Regions from separate parts of the Paenibacillus sp. FSL L8-0638 genome, predicted to be linked through region 3. Evidence: riboswitches for the same ligand, from Rfam matches in the RefSeq annotation. Region 3 holds a riboswitch; each other region holds the start of a gene.
What was found. A riboswitch is a leader RNA that binds a small molecule or an ion and turns the genes downstream of it on or off. The one in region 3 is predicted to bind thiamine pyrophosphate.

Region 1: linked by a shared signal. The riboswitch ahead of tenA (thiaminase II) and the one ahead of MKY35_RS04625 (ECF transporter S component) in region 3 are both predicted to bind thiamine pyrophosphate.
Region 2: linked by a shared signal. The riboswitch ahead of MKY35_RS02105 (ABC transporter substrate-binding protein) and the one ahead of MKY35_RS04625 (ECF transporter S component) in region 3 are both predicted to bind thiamine pyrophosphate.

The regions. Positions count from the first base shown of each region.
Region 1 covers NZ_CP151960.1:4,585,096-4,590,214, reverse strand. Annotated here, with positions in the region: gene thiD (bifunctional hydroxymethylpyrimidine kinase/phosphomethylpyrimidine kinase) at 1-328, opposite strand, end outside; gene thiM (hydroxyethylthiazole kinase) at 325-1,167, opposite strand; gene tenA (thiaminase II) at 1,242-1,931, opposite strand; TPP riboswitch at 2,070-2,172, opposite strand; gene MKY35_RS20275 (AEC family transporter) at 2,352-3,305, opposite strand; gene MKY35_RS20270 (NAD-dependent malic enzyme) at 3,380-5,101, opposite strand.
Region 2 covers NZ_CP151960.1:472,166-477,284, forward strand. Annotated here, with positions in the region: gene MKY35_RS02090 (ABC transporter permease) at 1-331, opposite strand, end outside; gene MKY35_RS02095 (MTH1187 family thiamine-binding protein) at 328-621, opposite strand; gene MKY35_RS02100 (hypothetical protein) at 930-1,112, shown strand; gene MKY35_RS02105 (ABC transporter substrate-binding protein) at 1,121-2,164, opposite strand; TPP riboswitch at 2,359-2,468, opposite strand; gene MKY35_RS02110 (pyridoxamine 5'-phosphate oxidase family protein) at 2,739-3,173, shown strand; gene MKY35_RS02115 (bifunctional 2',3'-cyclic-nucleotide 2'-phosphodiesterase/3'-nucleotidase) at 3,398-5,119, shown strand, end outside.
Region 3 covers NZ_CP151960.1:1,027,239-1,032,357, forward strand. Annotated here, with positions in the region: gene MKY35_RS04615 (polynucleotide kinase-phosphatase) at 1-256, shown strand, start outside; gene MKY35_RS04620 (TatD family hydrolase) at 277-1,074, shown strand; TPP riboswitch at 1,118-1,229, shown strand; gene MKY35_RS04625 (ECF transporter S component) at 1,485-2,081, shown strand; gene MKY35_RS04630 (ABC transporter ATP-binding protein) at 2,081-3,532, shown strand; gene MKY35_RS04635 (energy-coupling factor transporter transmembrane component T) at 3,507-4,298, shown strand; gene MKY35_RS04640 (ATP-binding cassette domain-containing protein) at 4,438-5,119, shown strand, end outside.

The sequences.
Region 1 (5,119 bases), 2.3 Mb from region 3:
CGGGATCGACGACGACCTTTTTCCAGCCGAACTTTCGGATCTGCTCGCTCACAAGACGGATGATACCTGCATTAAACAGCATGCCAGTCTTCAGGGCATCCACTCCAAGGTCTAATCCTACAGCTTCGATCTGTTCCGCTGTTGCTTCCTGTGGCAGCGGATATACGCCGTGGACCCCTAAAGTATTCTGTACGGTAACGGCCGTAATAGCCGACATGCCGTATACGCCAAGCTCTTGAAAGGTTTTGAGATCGGCCTGAATCCCGGCCCCGCCGCCACTGTCCGAACCGGCAATCGTCAGTGCTCTGGGTACACGAGTGTCTGTCATCGCGCACCACCTGCTGTGGTTGTTCCGGCTTCACGGACAGTGACATGCCCCTCCAGCGAACCTGTATGTAGTTTGGCGAGCTCGTCGAGAAAGGCAATCTGGAAGCTTCCGGGCCCCAGTTCTGCGGTACGTGCTGCGGCTCGGGAAGCTGCTGCACCGTAAAATGCCAAGCCTGCCGTACCTGCGAGCAGCAAGTTGGGTTCAACAGCTGCAAAGGCACCTAACACAGAGGTCAGCAGGCAGCCTGCTCCGGTTACCTTCGTGAGCAGTGCGTCTCCGCCGCTAATCATTCGTGCTTCGGCCCCATCGGTGATGACGTCCTCTTTTCCAGTAATGACAACCATAGTATTGAGCGTTCGAGCAGCCCGAATTGCCAGATCGACATTGCCGCTGTCAGCACTGTCACCAGCATCTACGCCTTTAATCTCACGGGCTTCTCCAACAAGATGCGCGACTTCGGCTGCATTGCCCCGCACCAATGAGATTTTGACTTCTCTCAGGATTCGCAGTGCCGACTCAGTTCTAAAGCTCGTTGCTCCCGCACCGACCGGATCTAGCAGGACCGGGACACCGTGTGCATTTGCTGATTGTCCAGCAATGATCATGGCATCCACCAGTTCGCGGTTCAGCGTACCGATGTTTAATACGACGGCTCCCGCTATTTTTGCCATGTCTGCTACTTCCTCGGGTGCATAGGCCATCACCGGGGAGGCGCCCAATGCATACAGGCCGTTGGCCGTAAAGTTGGTGACTACCACATTGGTGATATTGTGAACGAGGGGTTTGCTATTTTGTACCTTCGTTAGGAGATCCGAATAACTTTTTTCCCATGTACTCATCATGATTATCCTCTCTATAGTTGGTGGTTCAACAGGACATTAACCGTACTTCACGCATCGAATTGACAGGCTGACTATTCCAAGACCGTTGCCTGCATCTGGACCGGCCATTCTTCCTGCTTATAAGCCATGTCCCAGAACTTATATTCCAACTGGCAGCTCAGTATAAAATGCTCAATCATCCGCTCCCGCTCAGCAGCCGTTGCGCCTTCCGCCCAAGCATCTACACGTTCTCGGAACTTGAGTGTTGTATCATTAAGCTGGTCTCCATAGAAGCCCATCCATTCATAGAACGGATGGGACTCATCCGGCTTTACTTCATCCAGTAGCCTGCGGCCAATCTGGGCATACGTCCACATACATGGCAGCAGCACAGCCAAGATCTCACCCAGGCTGCCCTCATGCGCAACCGTCAGCATGTGACGGATATAGTGATGGGCCGACGGAGCGAGTGGATATCCCTGCAACTCTTCATAGGTCACCCCTGCGACAGCACAGAAATTTTGATGCGGATGAACCTCGCTGTGGAGAATAAAAGAGATTTGTTCATTAAATACAGCCATGTCCTCCCGATTCGTGCATTTGGAGATTGCGATACCATATATCCGCATGTAGGCGTTCAAATATTCAAAGTCCTGTTTTACATAGTGAATCAGCTGTCCCCTTGTCAAACTTCCTTCAGCAATACCTCTCACAAAGGGATGCTCAAAAATCGCTTGAAAAATGCCGTCCGCCTGCCGACGGAGTTCTTGTGTAAAACTCAATTTCCCCACCTCCATTAAATTGAAGAGCAAGAAGTCCTGTAAGGATACAATTCTGGAACAACGCTAAAAAGCCGCCCCGGAAAACTGGAGCGGCTTCAACAATAGGCCCAATGCGCAAAAAAAACGCTTGAAACCTTATATATAAAGGCTCCACTTTCCTACGCTAGTGCGAACTAGATCAGGTTCAAAGGGTCCAAGATACGTTCTTGTCTCAGCCATAGTGGCTCCCCTAGTGGACTTCTATTCTTTTGACTATTACTGTACATTCGTTCATACGCTATGTCAAACATACGTCTCTCTGGTCAAAGATCAAGTGATAGAGCTGAAGTTCGCTTTCGAGGGGAAAAAAGTGCTGGAGAAGGTCAGTTCCGTCTACACGAAGGAGTTTGCGGCAGGCTTCACTGTCTAATTAATCAGCATTTATACCAAAAGAGAAATCAGAACTGGGAGTGTAACGAGCGATATGACAGCACTGATGACAAAGGAGGAGGCTGTTTCTGATTCCAGGCTTTCGAAACGGGTGGCGATCATAGCAGCGACTGCTGAACCCGGGAAGGAAACGAGCAGAACTGCCTTCACAGTATCTGCAGACGACAGACCGCACAGGTAGGCGATCAGCAGCATTAATAAAGGCTGCACAATTGTTTTTAACAATGCGATGGCAAAGGCACTTACACTAAAACTAATGTTGCGTACGCCAATGGTCACTCCGACAGCGAATAAAGCGGCCCCGGACGTAATGTCTCCGATTTGATTCAACGATTTGTTCAACAAATCCGGTGAATGGAAGCCGAACAAGGTCAAAATTACACCAATCAGTGGAACCAGCGCCAGCGGTTCTTTTAATCCATGAAGAATGGAGTCCCAGATTAACCTTCCGAGGTGACCGTTCCGTTCTTTGCCTGAATTCCGGCTGGCTACGGTAGCTATAATAGTAGCCGCCGGGTCAAGGACGGCATTGACTACAATTCCCGTGAGCGCAATCGGAATGGCGACAGCAGAGGAACCGTAGATGGCTCCAAGCACCGGAATACCCATAAAAGCAAAGGTAGGCTGTGCTGAGTTCAAAGCAAACATAGCGGCATCCTTCACTGACTGCTTCCCCGCAAAGCGGGACAGTAGAAGGAGAACGGCAAAAAAGCCGACAATGCCAATGAACAGTGCCAGCAGGAATGGCCATTGCTCGATGAGTGCTTTCCTGTCCGTTGTCGTGATACCGATGAATAGATGCGCAGGCAGTGCAAATTTGGTAACGAGCGCATTTAAGGCCTTGGAGGAAGAGGCATCAAAGCTTTTGTAATGCCCCGCTAACCACCCTAAAATAATTACGAAAAAAATCGGCACCAAAATATACAAGATATGTCCGACACTCATAGATCGATTCTCCTTGCTTAAACTGACGTATTCTGCCTGTCTGAACAAGGCAATATTCTTCCCTAAACGGTGCATTAGTGAGGATGATGAATTACACTTTCTACTGCTTTGACCTTCGTATATTCCGGTTTCCACATTGCATCTCGTATAGCTTGTTCCACATTTGAAATGTGTGCTTGGGCTACCTGATCCTGAATCGCAGCTTTCGCAACCGCAACAGCAACAGCGTACGAAACATCACGTAATTTTCGGATATGAGGGAGCAGCGCACCGCCAGGCTTATTCGAATCCACGCCATTGGCAACGGCATCTGCTGCGGCTGAAAACATCGCAGGGGTAATCCTTTTGGCTTTAACTACGATCGCACCCAGACCTAGTCCCGGGAAAACAAAGGCATTGTTCGCCTGTCCAATTTCAAATTCAGTACCGTTATAGGTGACGGGCTCAAAAGGACTTCCGGTAGCGATCAATGCTTTGCCATCGGTCCACCGGATTAAATCCTCGGGTACCGCTTCGGCAAGGTTTGTAGGATTGGACATGGGCATGATGATCGGGCGTTCTACATGCTTGGCCATTTCCTTGATAATCTCTTCTGAAAAGGCACCGGCTACACCGGAAGTTCCGATCAATAGAGTAGGCTTCACCTGACGGATGACCTCCAGCAGTGGTATTTTTCCGTCATCCGACCGCGTCCATGAGCTGACCTCTTCTTTTTTACGTACATACGGTTTCTGATAATCCAGGACATCTTCCATATCGTCCGTTAACAGCCCGCGGTAATCAAAAGCCCAAAATGGCTTGAATGAATCCTCCTCCAAAAGACCATCCGCGATCATGGCTCCCCGAATTTGGTCAGCGTTGCCGATTCCTGCTGCCCCCGGGCCAAAGACAACTACTTTTTGCTCACGCAGCGGAATCTTGGTGACACCTACCGCCGAAAGAATCGCAGCCAAGGTTACCGCTCCTGTGCCTTGTATATCATCGTTGAAGGTGAGAATGCTTTGCCCATATTTTCTTATAATATGGCGGGCATTTACGCTACCCACATCTTCCCAATGTAAAAGCGCCTTCGGGAATTGAGCTGACGTTTTGCTGATAAAAGTATCAATAAACTGGTTATAGGCTTCTCCGCGAACCCGTTTGTGGCGGTTTCCGATGTACAGCGGATCATTCAGCAGCTTTTCATTATTCGTGCCCACATCCAGTACAATGGGCAGCACTCGCCCGGGATGAATGCCAGCCGCAGCTGTATACACAGCAAGCTTACCGATAGCAATGTTAATCCCCCCGACACCCCAGTCTCCGATGCCCAAAATACTTTCGGAATCCGTTACGACGATCAGATCCACATCTTCACCACTCAAACCGGAATTATAAAACGCTTGTCCAATACCGTTCGGGTTATCTATCGACAAATATACGCCCCCAGGGCGGTTGTACTCGTGACTATATTCTTGAATCGCGGTTCCGACGGTCGGTGTATAGACTACGGGTAGCATTTCACTTAAATGATCGGTTAGTAGCCGATAGTAGAGGACGACATTTCGGTTGTGGAGGTCGTTGAGAGAAGCATTTTTACGTAGCATGGTAGGTTGTGCGAGAAATTGCTGATATGCTCGTACGCTCTGTTTCTCCAATGAAAGGACGGTTGGAGGAAGGATTCCATCCAAACCCAGTTCTTTGCGTTCTTCTTCTGTAAAAGCAACGCCTTTGTTCAAAAGGGGATTTGCCAACACATCCTTCCCCCGTAAAGGAGTAGATAATGACCCATCGCGATTGACATAAAATGCTTCCATAGAAAGACCTTCCTTCTG
Region 2 (5,119 bases), 560 kb from region 3:
TGATCGGAATGTTTTGGCTCAGGATAAGCAGCGGATACAGGGCGGATTTGAGAAAAGGAATGGTATGAAGAAAGATGGCGATCAACAGTCCCGTTGCTGTCCCTATAGCGAATCCCGCAAGTGTCAGGCGAATTGTAGCCCATGTATGGGCACCAAGCAGCGCCGTCTGGGCTATGCCCTCGTGTACGATGAGGGATGGAGCTGGCAGTAGCCAGGATTCAACATGCAAATAGGAAACCGCCCCCTGCCAGGCCGCTAAAAAGAAGAGGACCGCCACAAGGGGCGGCCATACGCTTTTCCACCAGGATGCGTTCTTGCCTTTCGGATTCATGGGCGATATTTCTCGGTCAGCTTGTTCATGCTGATGCCTTGTGGGTTATGTGCGATTTTGATCTGTGAAATGACGCTGGGACTGCCCGCTTCCGTCAAAGCCTCATGCATTTCTTTAACCACTTTCAGCAACTCGTCGAGCTCGCCCTCCATGGTCGTATCCAATGGGTTCACCTGATGTTTGATACCGGAGCGCTGAATGACCTCAATCGCCTTATCTACATACGGGTAAGAGTCCTCGTTATTAGGAGTTTTAGGGATTACTTGAATACTGAGCAGTGTATTAGCCATGCAAATTCACCTGTCCTTCATTTGGAGTGTTTTAGAAAAATAGGGTGGTTTAAGGCGTTTGAGACCGCTCCGCGTTTCATTTGGTCTTACGATCGCTGTTGCAGGGGGATTCTTGGATTATTTAAGTTTTCAAAGGTAAGAATTCCCCTGCAAAGGCGAACGCTCCGCTTCTCCAGATTTCAAATGAACCGCTACGCTGCTGCCCGCCTTAAAAGCACCCTATTTTTAAAGCTGGTTTGTGCGGCATTTTTAACACACAAACGTACCTACTTAGCGCTTAGATAATATGAAACTAAAGAATAAACCAAGTGGAACGAGAACGAAGTGGGCGGAATGGTGCTGTACAAGCGTTAGCATTCGCCTTTGTAACCAGATTTCAACCTCTGGATATTCATAAAAGAAATCTGGATATAACAGCGATGGGAAGCATCATCCGACTGCGTAGTGGCGCTTCGTTCACTTCTCTAGTTCAGTCTTATTTAGCGTTTTAACAACATAATCAACGCTTGGGCAAGAAGTCGTTTGTGAAGGCCTTATCGACTTCCAAAGGCTTGCTGAGCAGCTTGCGTTCGTACATCCAGTCCGAATAGTTTTGCCATACCTCCGCTTTTTGCACGCCCCATTGCGCGGCATCATCCTGATAACGTGGGCTTAGCCATTTTTGGCTGGCAAGTACCAGTTTTTTATCCAGCTCCGGTACAGCTTTGCTTAAGATGTCCGCGGCTTCTTCCGGATGGGCGATAGTGTATTCATAGCCTTGGGCGGTAGCGTCCATGAACGCTTTAACCAGCTCGGGATCATTTTTTATCGTCTGTTCGTTGCTCACAATTACAGGCGTATAGTAATCGAGGCTTTTGGAATAATCTTTTACATACAGCATATCCAATGGCTCACCTCGAAGTTGGGCCTCGATTCCGGTCCATGCGTAGAAAATCCAGGCAAAGTCGATATCCCGCTTCACGGCTGTAAAATAGTCTGCATTACCCATGTTGACGATCTTCACTTTGCTCACATCGCCTTTGTCTGAATCCATGATGGATTTCATGACCGCTTCTTCTACGGGAGAGCCCCAACCGCCGTATTTTTTACCTTCAAAATCTTTCGGGCTTTTAATTCCGCGATCTACCGGGGCTGCGAAGCCTGAGGTATTATGCTGAATCACCGCAGCGATGGATACAAGCGGCACGCCTTGCGTGCGGGCCTGTGTGACGCCTTCTTGGTAGCTGATACCAAAAGGTGCAGCATTAGAAGCAACCATTTGATCGGCTCCGCCTGAACCAGGTTGAACAATTTGGACATTCAAACCTGCTTTTTCGTAAAATCCTTTGTCCTTGGCGACATAGAGTCCCGTATGATTCGTATTGGGTGTCCAGTCGAGCACGATTTTAACATCTTTGAGCCCCTTTGCCGGAGTAGACGTTTGAGTGTCGGTAGCGGAAGCCGCTTCTTGGGATGTAGGGGGACTTCCACCGCAAGCGGTCAGGGTCAGGGCCATGAGCCACAGACTGATCAGTCCCAGGCTTAATATTTTCATGCGCTTCATCGTTAGTGTTCTCTCCTTTTGATTACCCGGTATCCATCCAATCAGACAGCTTAAGTTTCCCACTTTCATAAAAATAACATCTGCCGGACGCGATCTTTCCAACAACTTAATCCTCAACAAAAAAAGCGTCCCGAGTTTCCGGGACGCTTGCGCTTGTATATACCAAAGTAAGGGATGGTCCTATGTAAAAAAGGCACATCTTGCTTAAGCATTCCTACGCTGGCATTACCCAGATCAGGTTGTAAGGGTCAGTGTCTTGGGACACACTCTCAGCCGGCCGATTCCAGCACCCCTGGCATTGTATGGTTTAATGGGTTCATTTATTCGGGTTTACTACGACGATTATATGCTTTGAATGCAGGTCTGTCCAGCATGAAGGGAGAGATGACGGTTCATTTGCCGAACGACAGGGTACACTTTTACTGTGAGCTTTGATCTGAAAATGAGTATGAATCAATCCGATTCGATCCGGTCATGTTATTTTCAGAACAGCAGCGCAGGTAGGTTCAGATGGGCTGGTGCCCAATGGCATGGCCGTAGAGAATTCTAATTCGTGAAAAGGAGTTGTTGTACTGTGGGTAAAACGGAAACATTGGATCGCAACCAACTGGAACAAGCCATTGTGAAGGCTTTGGATAACAACAAATTTTGTTCGTTAGGTACGGTAGAGGGTGGCAAACCGAAAGTACGCTATATGGCCCTTTTTAACGATGGAATGAACATTCATCTGGCGACAGATCGCAAAACGCATAAAGTGGATGAGCTAAAGGACAATCCGAATGCTTACCTGCTGCTGGGTTATGAGGTTGGCGGTACGAAGGAAGTTGTAGAAGTGGAGGCTACCGTCCAGATTACAGCTGATGAGGGGCTGCGCAAACAAGTGTGGAACGATTCCTTGAAGGAATGGTTCTCCGGACCGGATGATCCCGATTATGTCATTCTGGACGTGAATCCGACTCGCATTGAGTATGTGGGTCAGCAAACGGAGCGCCAGGTGTGGAAGAAATAATACGAATATAAATGGATAGACCAGTGAATCTCCGAGTTTTTATTAGGAGGTTTGCTGGTTTTTTTATGTTTGAGAAAATTAATTATTTTTTCATAAATAATTTTAAGTAAATGACTACTCTTTTGTCTGGCGTTGGATTAAAATAGAAATGGTGGGTTCAAGGCTTACATATATGTGCAAAAGTATGTATATGAGGCATACACCTTAATGAGGAGGGGTATATTTTGTTATTACGTAAAAATTGGTTTAAAGGGTTTACAGCAGCAGTTGTAGCTTGTAGCATGCTGGTGTTTTCAGCCGTTCCATCCTGGGCAGCTAGTGATTCTCGTGATAGCGCTACGGTGAATTTGCGGATCATGGAAACAACGGATATCCATGCGTCCCTGATGAACTACGATTACTATTCGGACAAAGAAACCAACGAGTATGGCTTGGTTAGTACAGCTAGCTTGATCCAGAAGGCACGTAGTGAAACAAGAAACAGTATGCTGTTCGATAATGGTGATTTGCTGCAGGGCAACCCATTAGGCGATTATATGGCCCGCAACAAAACCTTTGAGAAAGAAGGCGGTGTCCATCCGGTCTACAAGATGATGAACCTGATGGGCTATGATGCAGCTACAGTGGGCAACCATGAATTCAACTACGGTCTCGACTTTCTGGACAAATCGCTCAAGGGAGCTGATTTTCCTTATGTAAATGCGAACGTTTATGTTGATAAAGGGGGCCAAGCTACTAAAAATTATTTTACCCCTTATCAGATTCTTGATAAAACAGTAACGGACGAGAAGGGCGAAGAGCATACACTCAGAGTGGGTGTGATCGGTCTGGTCACACCTCAAATTATGCAGTGGGATGAAGCCAATTTGAAGGATAAAGTCGTTACGAAGGATATTGTGGAAACGGCGAAAAAGTTTATTCCTCAAATGAAGACGGAAGGTGCTGACATTATTGTCGTGCTTGCGCATACCGGTTATGAGGATGTGCCACAAACGCCACTGATGGAGAATGCCGTTAAGTATTTGAGCCAGGTGGACGGAATTAACGCTATTCTGTTTGGGCATGCTCATAAATCTTTCCCTGGCCCTGATTTTAAAGATATGAAGGGTGTAGATCTGGATAAGGGAACCATTAATGGCGTACCGGCCGTGGAAGCTTCCTCATGGGGCAAGGATCTGGGTATCATTGACCTGAGCCTAGAAAAGAAAAATCGCGAGTGGAACGTGACTAACTCTCAATCTCAAGTGCGTCCGGTTGTGAGCACCACTAATCAGACTGTGCAGTTTATCCCTGAATTTAAACTGATTGATGCGGTCAAAGAAGAGCATCAAGGAACGCTGGATTATATTCGCCAGCCTGTAGGAACAACGACGGCGCCAATTACCAGCTATTTTGCATTAGTGCAGGACGACCCTTCCATTCAAATTGTGACGAATGCACAGAAATGGTATGTTCAAAACCATCTCAAAGGAACTGAATACGAAAAACTTCCAGTATTGTCGGCAGGCGCTCCATTCAAGGCCGGCGGTCGAAACGGAGCCGAGTATTACACTAATATTCCTGAAGGTACGGTAGCGATTAAAAACGTGTCCGACCTGTATGTGTACCCGAACACGGTTCATGCTGTAGAAGTGACCGGTGCTGAAATTCAGGAATGGCTGGAGTGGTCTGCGGGTCAGTTCAACCGTATTGATCCAAAGCAAACTGAGGAGCAATCGCTGATCAACAAGGATTTCCCAACCTACAATTTCGATGTCATTGACGGTGTGAATTACCAGATTGATGTAACGCAGCCTGCACGATATGATGCCAAGGGAACTATTATTGATTCTTCAGCGCATCGTATCAAGGATCTGCAATACAATGGGAAGGCTATTGATCCTGCGCAGAAATTTATCGTAGCCACCAATAACTATCGTGCTTCCTCATCCAAACTGGCCAACCCA
Region 3 (5,119 bases):
GATTCAGCCTGCAATCAAGGTGAGAGGCCGGAAGTATTTGCACATCATTTACGGTATGGATTATCTTGCCCCTGAGAATTTAAAGCGTCTGAAGCAGCGTCGAACGAACAAAAAGGAGCGTCATGCCCTGATGGAAGGAGCGCTTGGTATGGAAGGCGTGGAACGTTTTGTCCGCAAGGATACGGTAGATCGTATTCATGAATGCGTCCTTGCCGCACTATCTCTGGAATCAGAGCCGATTGATCCAAGATTGTAGTTTGCGAGGGAGGGATTGAGATGGAAAGGGGTACACCGTTAATTGATATTGGTGTGAACTTGATGCATCGTTCGTTTCATGCAGATCGGGAACAGGTGGTAGAGAGAGCCGCGGCTGTAGGGATTTCACCGCTGATTATTACCGGGACCAGTGTCCGCAGCAGTCGGGAAGCTTCTCAGTATGCAGCGCGTTATCCGGGCAAGCTGTATGCGACAGCTGGCGTGCATCCCCATGATGCCAAAGACTGCAGTGCAGACACGATTCAGCAGCTCCGCCAGTTGGCGGGTCAGCCGCAGGTCGTATCCATAGGGGAATGCGGATTGGACTATAACCGTGATTTTTCGCCACGTGATGTGCAGCGCCGATGGTTTGGCGAGCAAATCCAACTGGCGGGTGAGCTGAAAATGCCGTTATTTCTGCATGAACGAGATGCACATGAGGACTTTGCCGCTATGCTGCGGGAGTATCAAGGGCTTGTCGATAAAGTGGTAGTGCATTGTTTTACCGGCACGGAACAGGAACTGCATACGTATGTAGAAATGGGACTGTATATCGGGATCACCGGCTGGATTTGCGACGAACGGCGTGGCAAACATCTGCGTGAGCTGGTTAGGGATATTCCGCTAGACCGGTTGATGATTGAAACGGATGCTCCATTTCTGACCCCGCGTAATCTGCCCGTGAAGCCCAAAGAAGGGCGTAATGAGCCGATGTATCTCGCTCACATCGCCGCTACGATTGCCGAGTGCACAGGCCGTAGCATGATGGAGATCGAAATTGCGACGACGGAAACGGCTAAGCGTTTCTTCGGATTATAGGATTGTCAAAGCCAAAAATGTGGTATATATTATAGTGAATTAAAAAAGCATTGTCGGGAGCTTGAGAAAGTCAGGCTGAGAGGGTGGCCCTTGCCACTGACCGTAAAATCTGATCTGGGTAATGCCAGCGTAGAGAAACCAAGAACACTATACAAGAATGCCGCTTGTTTTGCGGTTGTCGATAGATTCAATGCATGTCCTAGCATTTTACCTTGACCCTGACTTGGCTTAATATCAGTGTAGTAGCTTACACTACTGGTTATATAAGGCATCAAGGCATATCGACAAATGACGTTTTGTATGGTGCTTCACCTTTTACTGCGCATAAAGCTTGCCTGGAGATTCAGCTCCAGACAAGCTTTTTTTTATGGCCAAGAGGCCAACTATAAGGAAAAGGGGAGCACGCAATAATGAATACTACTGTAAGAGCGTCCAAAGGGTTGAAGCTGACTGATATTTTGGTCACGATTGTGATATCTGTTGTGTTCGGTTTGGTCTATAAAATATGGGGGCCTGCCTATGATTTGATGAAACCATTTGGGCTACACGCCGAGCAACTGATGTATGGCATGTGGTTTATGGCAGGCACGTTTGCTTATCTCATCATTCGCAAGCCGGGTGTTGCAATTTTGGCAGAGGTGGCAGCGGCAACGGTCAGTGCTTTTTTGGGAAGCGAATGGGGCATGTCCACTTTGTACTATGGCCTGCTGCAAGGCTTGGGAGCGGAGCTGTTTTTTGCGGCTTTTCTGTATCGGAACGCAAACCTGTGGGTTGCTTCGCTAGCTGCGGCTGGGGCGGCTGTCACTTCTCTGATTTTAGACTTCAGCTACGGGTATATTGATCAGCTATCGACTTGGAACTATGTTTTGTATATTGGATTTCGGATGATTGGCAGTATTGTGATTGCCGGGGTATTCGCGTTCTATCTGGCTAAGGCATTGGAGGTAACCGGAGTCACGCGAAGTTTGAGGCCTGCAACGGAACAAGATTATAAGGGGCTGGATTGATGAGCCGGGCAACCGAAGATGTGGTGGCTTCGATCACCCGGCTACGGTTGAAATTCCCCGGTGAGCAAGAGCTGCTTTTTCACAATATGTCTTTGTCTGTCCGCAAGGGGGAAAAGCTGCTGCTACTGGGACCGAGTGGATGCGGTAAATCAACACTGCTCCAAGTGTTAAGCGGTCTGATTCCACGCACGATAGAAGTGCCTATGAAATGCGATGCTGCTGTAATCCCAAGTGTCTCAGGTATTGTATTTCAAGATCCTGATACGCAGTTCTGTATGTCATATGCAGATGAGGAACTGGCTTTTGTGTTGGAAAATAATCAGGTTCCCCGGGAGCAGATGCGATCCCGTATTCGCGAGCTACTGATACAGGTTGGTCTATCGACGGATGATATACATATGCCCATTGGCAGTATGTCACAGGGAATGAAGCAGCGGCTGGCGATTGCGTCTGTGCTGGCTATGGAGCCAGAAGTGCTTTTTCTGGATGAGCCCACGGCTTTGTTGGACGAGGAAGGCACTACACAGGTGTGGGATACCATTCGCAACATTTCGGCAGACCAGACACTGGTGATCGTGGAACATAAAATTAATGAAATTGTCCATGATGTGGATCGGATTGTGGTGCTTTCTGCTCAAGGGGAGATCATTGCGGATGGAAGGGCCGAAGAAGTATTTCATGTGCACCGGCAGGCATTGTCCGAGTACGGCGTGTGGCATCCGGGAGTATGGAATGAATCGTCTTCGCCACGTTGGAGTGAAGCAGTGACACAGCAGAATGGTACGGGGACTGATGTGCTGGAGCTGGAACATTTTAGCGGCCTCCGCGGTTTAAGTTCAGTGATTTATGTGGAGCATGCGCAGGTGAAGCCTGGCGACTGGATTGGCGTGGTTGGTGAAAACGGGGCTGGCAAAAGCTCGCTGCTGCTCTCCATGATGCGCTTACTTCGCACACAGGGACGTTATAGCGTGCGCGGAATTGAGGCAGGCAGTACAGAACAACTGGCAGAGCGTATCGGGTTCGCGTTTCAAAATCCCGAGCTGCAATTTGTATCGCATACCGTACGAAAGGAACTAGAGTATTCGTTACCCAAGAGCTTGTATACCGTTGAACAGTGCCGGGAACGGGTCGATCGGATGCTCGTACAGTTCGGACTGGAGCGGCTGGACGAGCGTCATCCGTATCAGCTTTCGTTAGGCCAAAAAAGGCGGTTGAGTATTGCTACGGCTATGATTCGTGAGCCGGAAGTGCTGCTGCTCGATGAACCGACCTTTGGGCAGGATGCGCGTAATACCTTTGTCATGCTGGATATGTTGGAGCAGCTGAGAGCGGCGGGCACGGCCATTGTGATGGTCACCCATGACCCGGAAATTGTCCGTCGATATTGTACCGATACATGGCGGATTCAGAAAGGGGAACTACAGTATGAACCTGTCCTTTCCCCATCATAAAACATGGCTGCATCGCGTGAATCCGGGCCTAAAGCTCGTGATGTTTTCCATCCTGTTTGTGGTCGTTATAGTCATTCATGATCCGAATGTCATGTTTAATGTTGCGTGTGCTATGCTGTTGCTGCTTGTCTGGTCAGGCCATCCATGGAAGAGGCTGCTGCTATACGGGTCTCCCTTTATATTGGTGTTTATTTCAACTTCAACGGGCATGATGATGTTCGGCAAAGGGGTGACGACCTGGTGGACATGGGGCTTGATCCATGTGACGCAGGAAAGCTTTTACCGAGGCATGCATCTGGGCTTTCGTGCGCTGAGTATGGCTGCGGTAGGTTTGTTGTTTGGTTTAACGACTCGTCCAGTGGACCTTTTTTATTCACTGATGCAGCAATGGAAGCTCCCTCCGAAGTATGCATACAGCTTTTTGGCAGCCATGCGGTTGATGCCTATGATGGTGGAGGAATTCCAGGCATTGAGACAAGCCCACCGTATTCGAGGTTTACATCAGCATGTGTCCAAATGGAATATGTATGCCACGCTTCGCAGGTATGCGATTCCGCTACTCGCTCAAAGTATTCGGCGTGCCCAGCGCATTGCTATTGCTATGGAAGCCAAGGGTTTTACCAATGAAACCAAGCGAACGTATTATTATGCGATCGGCTATTCGGCTATAGATATTGTATTCATATTCTATTTTGTCGTCATGCTTACGCTGGCTTGGGGACTTGGGATTTGCTTTCCTTATGTAGGGGTGTGGGATGTACGTTAATTGTTGTCAAAAGGCTTTGCCCGTTTTCTGCTCTGTGGTATATTAATGCAATGGGAATTGACGGCTCGTACAGACCCGCCTGGGCTGGCGGGCTTATTACATTTTCCCTGAGAAATGGATCATCAGGAGGCCAGGTTTCATGATTACGCTGCATCAGGTAAGCAAGCATTATACCACCTCAAGCGGCCAATTTCATGCGGTTCAATCCGTGTCCCTTCAAGTGGAGGAGGGGGAAATCCACGGTATTATAGGTGCCAGCGGTGCCGGTAAGTCTACCTTGCTCCGGTTGATGAATGTATTGGAAAGGCCGGATGAGGGAAACGTGGTTGTGAACGGGGAAGATCTGACTCGCATGCCGGAAAAACGTCTCCGTGAAGCGCGGCGATCCATAGGGATGATTTTTCAGCATTATCATCTTGTTCACAATCGGACGGTCAGTGGAAATGTAGCAATGCCGTTGGAGCTGGCAGGTGTCGCGAAAAAAGAGAGAGCAGAACGTGTGCGCGAATGCCTGCAATTCGTCGGTTTAGCTGATAAAGCAGAACAGTATCCGGCACAATTGAGCGGAGGCCAAAAGCAACGTGTAGCGATAGCCAGAGCGCTGGCGAATCGACCTGCGGTGCTGCTGTGTGATGAGCCGACCTCGGCGCTTGATCCGCAGACGACCGCGGATATTCTGGGCGTGTTACGGGAGATCAACCGTGAACTGGGAGTTACCATTGTAATTGTAACGCACGATATGGACGTGGTACGCAACATTTGTACCCATGTATCAGAAATGCGGGATGGACAGCTGCTTTCCACGCAACGTGTAGCTGACG